3 regions of the Pantoea nemavictus genome follow, and region 3 is predicted to be linked to each of the others. Evidence: predicted binding sites of a transcription regulator. Region 3 holds the regulator's gene; each other region holds the start of a gene.

Region 1 (3,282 bases), 790 kb from region 3:
TGATGTCCTGATTCACGGCATGCGCCGCAAGCTCGATAACGAAGTGATCCGCAACGTGCGCGGACTCGGCTGGCGGGTACCGGCAATATGAAACCTTTCACTTTTATGCGCTCGCTGCGCAACAAACTGCTCGCCACGCTGGTGATTCTGCACCTGGCGATGATCGGCGGCGTTACCTGGTATTTCTATCACTGCTACGGCGACATGATGGGCACCATGAAGGACGATCAGCTCGCCAAGATCGCCGATGCGTGGGCCACCAGCCAGCGTATGCCTGCGTTAATGCCGATGGTGATGCATGCCGAGAAGCTGAAAAGCACCTATATCGTCCAGCTGTGGGACACCCGTAATCGGCTGCGCGCCAGTTCGTGGCCCGATTTACATGCGCCGCTGCAAAGCAAAAAAGGCTGGCACGATCTCAAAGTGGGTGACTGCGGCGATGACTGTGAATGGCGCGTCTATACGCGACCCGGCGAACTCGGCAGTGAAATCGGCAATATTCAGGTGCTGCACAATATCGGCTATATGAAGAGTCTGATGTTAAAACGGGCGCTATCGGCCATCATCCCGCTGGTATTAATGATGCCGCTCTCGCTGCTGGTCATCTGGCTAGTGGTGCGTGCTATTACGCGCGATTTACGTGTCGCGTCGCGCCAGATTGCCGCCCAGGAAACCCTGCATCCGCATACGCTTTCTCCCGATGGCTTGCCGGATGAAGTGCTGCCGCTGGTGGCGGCCTACAACTCGTTGCTCGATAAGCTGCGCGCCGCCTGGTCGTCACAGCGCCAGTTCCTCGAAGATGCGGCACATGAGCTGCGTACGCCAGTTACTGCGGTGACGTTGCAGCTGGAAAACCTAAGGCAACACATTCAGCCAGGCGAAGCCAGTCGTCAGTTCGATCAGCTGGAAGCCGGCGTCACCCGTACGCGCCATCTGGTCACACAGCTGCTGAATATCTCGCGTCAGGAAGATCAATCGGTGGTCGCCACGGTGGAAACCATCGAGCTGGACGACCTGCTGAAAGAGAGCATTGAACAGCTGATGGTGGTAGCGGATAAGCGCGGCATTGATATCGGTTTCAACGGCAGCGCGCACTATCGTCTGCAGGCCAGCCGCTCCGATTTACGCAGCCTGTTCGATAACCTGATCGGCAACGCCATGCTGCACACGCCGGAGGGCAGCCTGGTGGACGTGCTGCTGCATCGTGTCGGCAATCACACCGTGGTGGATATTGTGGATAACGGGCCCGGCATGGCGGAATCTTTCATCGATCGCGCTTTTGACCGCTTTACCCGTTCGCCCGATGTACAAGCCCAGGGCAGCGGCTTAGGCCTTTCAATCGTGCGCAGCGTGGCGCAGAAGCATCAAATGCAGGTGGCGCTGTCGAATCGTCATGATGCGCAGGGCCAGATTGCTGGCCTGCAGGTGCGCATTACCTTGCCATAACGCACACCGTGCCGTAGCGGCGCAATTTATTGCGCATTATCGCTGCGAGCACGGTGCCCGCTCCAAAACACGCGCGATAAATCGCGCCGCTACATCCTTTCTCTTCATCAAACACGTTTCCTGCTGTACGCGACACGTAAACGGTTGCGGGGTTCCGTTCGCCACCAGGCTTTTATGTGATAACGATCACATTTCCAGTGAATCAAACTGCAACACTTTTTGACAAACGTGACCAAAATCTATTTTCTATGCGTCTGTTACAGGCACATTACGCAAACTTGAAAATCTGGCGCTTCAGACCGGATATGACAACACACTGCCCATCCCCTGGGATCAATTTCACCCGATCGCGGCATCAGCCCGGCGATCACAAGCATGTGGTTAACATAATGAAATATAAAGCGTTGATAGCAGGGGCCTTATTGGCCAGCAGCTGGACTGGTGCGGCACAAGCAGCAGACAGCGATCCGCAGTACGTTTCGGATTGGTGGCATCAGAGCGTTAACGTGGTGGGCAGCTACCACACTCGTTTTGGACCGCAGTTCAATAACGACGTGTATCTCGAATACGAAGCCTTTGCCAAAAAGGATTGGTTCGATTTTTATGGTTACCTCGATCTGACCAACTTCTTTGGCGTCGGCAACAGCAACGCTAACGGCGTGTTCGACCACGGTTCGCCGATGTTCATGGAAATTGAGCCACGTTTCTCGATTGATAAACTGACCGGCACCGATCTGTCCTTTGGCCCGTTCAAAGAGTGGTACTTCGCCAACAACTACATCTATGACATGGGTCGCAACAGCGATAACCGTCAGAACACCTGGTATATGGGTCTCGGCACCGACATCGATACGCACAGCGATATCGGCCTGTCGCTCAACGTGTACGCCAAGTATCAGTGGGAAAACTACGGTGCGGCGAATGAGAACAGCTGGGATGGTTATCGCTTCAAGGTGAAATACTTTGTACCGATTACCGATCTGTGGGGCGGCAAGCTGAGCTACATCGGCTTCACCAACTTCGACTGGGGTTCAGATCTGCGTGATGAGTCCGATCGTTCACGCACCAGCAACTCCATCGCCTCCAGCCACATTCTGTCGCTGAACTACGATCACTGGCACGTTTCTACCGTGGCGCGTTATTTCCACAACGGCGGCCAGTGGGCTGACGGCCAGGAGCTGAATTTCGGTAACGGTCCGTTTGAAGTGAAATCAACCGGCTGGGGTTACTACCTGGTGGTGGGTTACAACTTCTAATCGACACGGTCGCCATTAATGGCGACCCTACGTTGTAGGGTGCGCATTTATGCGCACCTGGTTACAAACCGCATCCACCTTAAATCTGCGGCTTATACGCATTCACCATCCACGGCACGCCGAACTTATCGATCAACATGCCAAAACCGTTGGCCCAGAACGTTGGAGCCCAGCTTTTGGTGATGTTACCGCCCGCCGACAACGCATCAAACCAACGCTTGCCTTGCGCTTCATCCGGCGTGGATAAACTCACGGCAAAACCGCCATACTCCGCCTGCGGCGCGCCATCACTCAGCATAATTTCACCCTGCCCGATGCGCACATGCGCATGCATAATCTGCTCCGGTGAAAAGCTCACGCCTGAGGTGCAGCCCTCATCCTCCACCGGCGTTTCATCCGGCATATCGCCATAGGTCATCTTAAACAGCAGCTCGCCGTCGGTGGCCGCCAGGTAGAACGCAATCGCCTCTTCACAGCGACCGTTGTAGAACACATACGGGGTAACTTGCATGGTCTGTACTCCAAAAAGGGAACGTCCCCTGCAAGTGTAGTGCGCATTATTTATACAACTGCGAGCCAG
Region 2 (3,282 bases), 360 kb from region 3:
CTACCGCAGCGGCGTGCAGATGGATGGCGTGAGCTATCTGGATGGTGGCATCAGTGATGCGATCCCGGTGCGTGAAGCGGCACGCCGTGGCGCGGATACCATCGTGGTGATCCGCACCGTGCCGTCGCAGATGTCGTATACGCCGAAGTGGTTCAAACGCATGGAGCGCTTTTTGTCCGATAGCGCGTTGCAGCCGATGATCAACGTCCTGCATCAGCATGAAGAGAGCTATCGTGAAATCCAGCAGTTCATTGAACAGCCGCCGGATAACCTGCGCATCATTGAAATCTGCCCGCCTAAGCCGCTGGCGAGCATGGCGCTCGGCAGCCGTTTGTCCTCGCTCAATCAGGATTACCATTTAGGTCGCCGCAGCGGACGCTATTTCCTCGCCACGCTCGGCCAATGGCTCAGCGATGCCGAACCGCTGGTGCGTTCAACCACGGTAACGCCGCCGGCTGCCGTTGCCAATGCGCCCGACAATCGCCCGTTGATTACGCCCGCGCTGGCGGAAAACGATGCTGATTTTGATAAAGGCTCGCTGGCATGAAGTTTATCGACACCCATTGTCACTTTGATTTTCCACCGTTCGTTGATGCGGCACCCGCCAGTATTGCGCGCGCGGCGCAGGCGGGCGTGGAACGCATCATTGTGCCAAGCGTCGCTGCCAGCCGTTTTGCATTGGTCAGTCAGCTGGCGCAGCAGCATGGCGCGCTGTATGCCGCATTGGGCCTGCATCCGATCAATATTGCACAGCATCAGGAAGATGCGCATCTTGGCGAGCTGGAAAGCTGGTTGAAGAAGCCAGATAGCAAGCGCGTGGCGATCGGCGAGATCGGTCTCGATCTCTATATGCAGGAGGCGCAATTCGCTAAGCAGACGCGGCTGCTTGATAAGCAGCTTAAGCTGGCGAAGCAGTACGATCTGCCGGTGATTCTGCACTCGCGGCGCACCCACGATCAGTTAGCTGTGCACCTGCGTCGTCACGATCTGCCACGCCGTGGCGTCGTGCACGGTTTTGCCGGCAGCCAGCAGCAGGCCGAGCGCTTTATTCAGCTCGGCTATGCGATTGGCGTCGGCGGCACCATTACCTATGAACGTGCTAGCAAAACCCGCAATACCATCGCCAACCTGCCGCTACATTCCCTGTTGCTGGAAACCGACGCGCCCGATATGCCGCTGCAAGGTTTTCAGGGCCAGCCTAACCGTCCGGAGCGGGCGCGCAACGTGTTTGACGTGCTGTGCCAGCTTCGCAGCGAATCGCCCGAGGTGATTGCCGACGCATTATGGCAAAACAGCCTGCGCCTGTTTGCTCTGCCTGCCTGATCCTCCCCGACAGATTCTGCATTTACGCTGCCTTACGCCCGATTAGCTACAGTATTAAAGCGGGAAGTACACTTTTACGTCCTTTTTTGTGATAATAATAACAACGACAGTTTGGTTGATATTTTGGCCTGATCAGCAATTATTTGTGATGTTTATCACTAAATAATTGTATTTTCATGACAGATTTTCTTTTCTGTGTGACGTGAGGCGCAATTCATCGTCACGGTAATTGTTAGGATTATCACATTTTCCGGTGGGTTGTGCCTGCCGGTCTGACTTTTGGAGAGCATCATGACCGACCTTAAAGCAGCCGCACAGCGCGCACTGCAACTGATGGATTTAACCACCCTGAATGAAGATGACACCGACGAGAAGGTGATCGCGCTGTGCCGTCAGGCGAAATCACCAGCCGGTAACACCGCGGCTATCTGTATCTATCCGCGTTTCATTCCGGCGGCGCGTAAAGCGCTGCGTGAACAGGGCACACCGGACATCCGCATCGCCACCGTGACCAACTTCCCGCATGGCAACGATGACATCGAGATCGCACTGGCCGAAACCCGTGCGGCAATCGCCTACGGTGCTGACGAAGTCGACGTGGTGTTCCCGTATCGCGCACTGATTGCGGGCAACCGCGACATCGGTTTCGAGCTGGTGAAAGCCTGTAAAGCCGCCTGCGCAGAAGCCAACGTGCTGCTGAAAGTGATCATCGAAAGCGGTGAGCTGAAAGACGAAGCGCTGATTCGTGCCGCTTCGGAAATCGCTATCGATGCGGGCGCAGATTTCATCAAAACCTCAACCGGAAAAGTGCCGGTCAACGCTACGCCAGACGTGGCGGCGATCATGATGCAGGTGATTCGAGATAAAGGCGTGCAGCAGCAGGTTGGTTTCAAACCGGCGGGCGGCGTGCGCACCGCTGAAGACGCGGCGCTGTATCTGAAACTGGCCGACGACATTCTGGGCCAAGGCTGGGCCGATGCGCGTCATTTCCGCTTTGGCGCTTCCAGCCTGCTGGCAAGCCTGCTCAACACGCTGGGCCACGAAACCGCGACCAGCAAAGCGGGCTACTAAGTTCAATCCATTCTTTGTAGGGTCGCCATTCATGGCGACCTCCTCATTCCAGGGAGGCAACCGTGTTCCTGCCACAAGAAATTATTCGTAAAAAACGCGACGGCCAGGCGCTGAGTGAAGCGGAGATCCGCTTCTTCATCAATGGCGTGCGCGACAACAGCGTCTCGGAAGGCCAGATCGCCGCGCTGGCGATGACCATCTATTTCCACGATATGACGCTGGAAGAGCGCGTGGCGTTAACCATGGCGATGCGTGATTCCGGCACGGTGCTGAACTGGAAATCGCTGAATCTCAACGGCCCGATTGTGGATAAGCACTCCACCGGCGGCGTGGGCGATGTGACTTCGCTGATGCTCGGTCCGATGGTAGCGGCCTGCGGCGGCTACGTGCCGATGATCTCCGGTCGCGGTCTGGGCCATACCGGCGGCACGCTGGATAAACTGGAAGCGATTCCTGGCTTTGATATCTTCCCCAGCGACGATCGTTTCCGCCAAATCATTAAAGATGTCGGCATCGCGATTATTGGCCAGACCAACTCGCTGGCGCCGGCCGACAAGCGTTTCTACGCTACGCGCGATATCACCGCCACCGTCGATTCCATTCCGCTGATCACCGCCTCGATCCTCGCTAAAAAACTGGCGGAAGGATTGGATGCGCTGGTGATGGACGTCAAAGTGGGTTCCGGTGCCTTTATGCCGACCTTCGAAGCGTCAGAAAATCTGGCGCAGGCGATTGTCGGCGTGGCGAACGGTGCAGGCTGCAAAACCACCGCGCTGCTGACCGACATGAATCAGGTGCTGGCTTCCACTGCCGGTAATGCGCTGGAAGTACGTGAAGCGGTGCAGTTCCTGACAGGCGTTGCACGCAATCCACGCTTGCTGGAAGTGA
Region 3 (3,282 bases):
ATTCACTTCCGCGGGCTGGAAGGTATCGCCTTCCCCTATTTGCTGGCGATGATTCAGGGATCGTTTATTTCCCACATTAATACGCTGGTGGTGCCGGGCGGCAAAATGGGATTGGCGATGGAACTGATAATGCTACCGCTGGTTCAGCGACTAATTGAAGGAAAACGGATTGAGTGAGGGTTACTCGCCGGTATGGAACCGGTCGCCATGAATGGCGACTCTACAAAAAACGCGATGATTTCGTAGGGTGCGCATTGATGCGCACCTGGAAGCATTAAAGCTCGATCACTTCATAGCTGTGGGTGATTTCCACGCCCTTGCCCAGCATAATCGCCACAGAACAGTATTTTTCCGCAGAGAGATCAACCGCGCGCGCTACGGCTTTATCGCTCAACGCTTTGCCGCTGACGATAAAATGCAGGTTGATATGGGTAAAAATGCGTGGAGCTTCTTCGCGGCGTTCTGACGTCAGTTTGACTTCGCAATCGGCGACATCGCTGCGCCCTTTTTGCAGAATCGACACCACATCAATGGCGCTACAACCACCGGCGGCCATGAGCACCATCTCCATAGGACTTGGCGCTTTATCACCGGAATTACCGTCCATTAATACCTGATGACCGGATGAGGATTCTCCGAGAAAGGTAAGACCTTCCACCCATTTCACTCGTGCCTGCATGATTCTTTCTCCTGAAGCGGCGGTTTTGCCGCCAGATTACGCTTTCACCTGATAAACAGCAATCCAGACTATTCCCCCGTTTGCTGAAGCGAGACAACACAAGACAGCTCGCAAAAGCTGTGCTACAAACAGTGCTGAAAATATTTTCGTCGTTACAGACGAAGGCGGGAAGAATCAAAAGCGTAGCTTAAGAATGACCCGGAATAATTTTTCCATTACTGGAAACGCTCGACGATTAAACCGCCTGACAGGGAAAAAATGCCCCCTGTATTTTGGGCACGATTACAACAGAGGATAATAGCGAATGGTTCTCGGCAAACCGCAAACAGACCCTACACTCGAATGGTTCCTGTCCCATTGCCATATTCACAAATATCCATCCAAAAGCACGCTCATCCATCAGGGTGAGAAAGCGGAAACGCTGTACTACATCGTTAAAGGTTCCGTAGCGGTACTGATTAAAGATGAAGAAGGCAAAGAGATGATTCTCTCCTACCTCAATCAGGGAGATTTCATCGGCGAACTCGGTCTTTTCGAAGAAGGCCAGGAACGTAGTGCCTGGGTGCGTGCGAAGTCTGCCTGCGAAGTGGCTGAAATTTCCTACAAAAAATTCCGTCAGCTGATTCAGGTAAACCCGGATATTTTAATGCGACTTTCGTCGCAAATGGCGCGTCGTCTGCAAGTGACATCGGAGAAAGTGGGCAACCTCGCTTTCCTTGATGTGACAGGACGTATTGCGCAAACGCTGCTTAATCTGGCTAAACAGCCAGATGCGATGACTCACCCAGACGGCATGCAAATCAAAATCACCCGTCAGGAGATTGGTCAGATCGTGGGCTGCTCACGCGAAACTGTGGGCCGTATCCTGAAAATGCTGGAAGATCAGAATCTGATCTCCGCACACGGTAAAACCATCGTCGTTTACGGCACCCGCTAATTTCTTCTCACCCACGGCGTGATGGCAACATCGCGCCGTTTCTATTTGCGATGAGCTGATGTGGCGCCGAATCATCTATCATCCTGAAGTCAACTATGCGCTGCGGCAAACGCTGGTGCTGTGCCTGCCTGTGGCTCTCGGTTGGCTGTTTGGCGATCTGCAAAAAGGTCTGCTGTTCTCGTTAGTGCCTGCCTGCTGCAATATGGCGGGTCTGGATACGCCGCATAAACGCTTCTTCAAACGCCTGATTGTCGGTGGTTCGCTGTTTGCCACCGGCAGTTTCCTGATGCAAATTTTGACCGCTTACCAGATTCCGCTGCCGCTGATCCTGCTGGCGCTGCCGCTGCTGATCGGCGTAACCGGCGAAATCGGCCCGCTGCATGCACGCCTGCTGCCCGCCACTTTAATCGCCGCCATCTTTACGCTCAGCCTGGTTAGGCGCATGCCGATATGGGTGCCGCCGCTGCTCTATATTGGCGGCACGCTGTGGTACGGCTTATTCAACTGGTTCTGGTTCTGGCTGTGGAAAGAGCAGCCGATGCGCGAATCACTCAGCCTGCTGTTCCGCGAACTGGCCGATTATTGCGATGCCAAGTACACCTTATTGACGCAGCTAACCGATCCGGAAAAAGCGCTGCCACCGCTGCTGGCACGTCAGCAAAAGGCGGTCGATCTCATTACCACCTGCTACCAGCAAATGCATATGCTGTCGGCCAGCCGCGATAACAGCCACAAGCGCCTGACGCGCGCCTTCCAGGTGGCGCTGGATTTACAGGAACACATCTCGGTCAGCCTGCATCAGCCTGAAGAGGTGCAGAAGCTGGTGGAGGAGAGTCACGCTGAAGCGGTGATCCGCTGGAACGCCAAAATTATCTCCGCACGGTTACGCGTGCTGGCCGATGCCATTCTCTATCATCAGCTGCCGGATCGCTTTCATATGGAGAAACAGCTCGGCGCGCTAGAGAAAATTGCCCGCCAGCATCCGGATAATCCGGTCGGCAATTTCTGCCTCTACCACTTCAGCCGCATCGCCCGCGTATTGCGCACGCAGAAACCGCTCTACACGCGCGACCTGATGGCCGATCGTCAACGTCGTTTGCCGCTGTTGCCAGCACTGCGCAGTTATCTGTCGTTCAAATCCACCGCCTTACGCACTGCGGCCCGCTTCGCCGTGATGCTGATGTTTGGCAGCTCGCTGGCACTGTTCTTTAATATCCCTAAACCGTACTGGATATTGATGACGATTATGTTCGTCAGCCAGAACGGCTATAGCGCCACGCGCGTGCGTATTCAGCACCGTGCGCTGGGCACCTTTGCCGGTTTATTGATTGCCGCGGCCTCGCTGCAGCTGGCGGTGCCAGAATCAATCACCTTGCTGTTTATGCTGGGCATCACGCTGGCGAGCTATCTGATCACGCGGAAATATTATGGCTGGTCGATGATTGGCTTCACCGTCACTGCGGTGTATTCGCTGCAGCTGCTGTCGCTCAACGGCGCGCAGTTCTTGTTGCCGCGCATGATGGATACCTTGATGGGCTGCCTGATTGCTTTCGCCGGCATGATTTGGCTGTGGCCGCAGTGGCAAAGCGGACTGCTGCGCAAGAATGCGCACGATGCGCTGGAAGCATATCAGGAAGCGCTGCAGCTACTGCTTGGCCCGGAGCAG

The links. Region 3 encodes CRP, which controls carbon source genes, mostly activating them, when cyclic AMP is high. Its sites were predicted from a motif close to ATGTGANNNNNNTCACAT; they were not measured.
Region 1: the regulator CRP is predicted to act here: its motif matches at 1,621-1,638, upstream of WH298_RS11490 (nucleoside-specific channel-forming protein Tsx).
Region 2: the regulator CRP is predicted to act here: its motif matches at 1,467-1,484, upstream of deoC (deoxyribose-phosphate aldolase).

The regions. Positions count from the first base shown of each region.
Region 1 covers NZ_JBBGZW010000001.1:2,527,025-2,530,306, reverse strand. The annotation lists gene WH298_RS11500 (response regulator) at 1-91, shown strand, start outside; gene WH298_RS11495 (sensor histidine kinase) at 88-1,446, shown strand; gene WH298_RS11490 (nucleoside-specific channel-forming protein Tsx) at 1,836-2,702, shown strand; gene yjdN (VOC family metalloprotein YjdN) at 2,782-3,213, opposite strand.
Region 2 covers NZ_JBBGZW010000001.1:1,378,031-1,381,312, reverse strand. The annotation lists gene WH298_RS06195 (patatin-like phospholipase family protein) at 1-547, shown strand, start outside; gene WH298_RS06190 (TatD family hydrolase) at 544-1,323, shown strand; gene deoC (deoxyribose-phosphate aldolase) at 1,615-2,394, shown strand; gene deoA (thymidine phosphorylase) at 2,457-3,282, shown strand, end outside.
Region 3 covers NZ_JBBGZW010000001.1:1,737,859-1,741,140, forward strand. The annotation lists gene WH298_RS07970 (phosphoribulokinase) at 1-177, shown strand, start outside; gene WH298_RS07975 (OsmC family protein) at 275-679, opposite strand; gene crp (cAMP-activated global transcriptional regulator CRP) at 984-1,616, shown strand; gene WH298_RS07985 (YccS/YhfK family putative transporter) at 1,675-3,282, shown strand, end outside.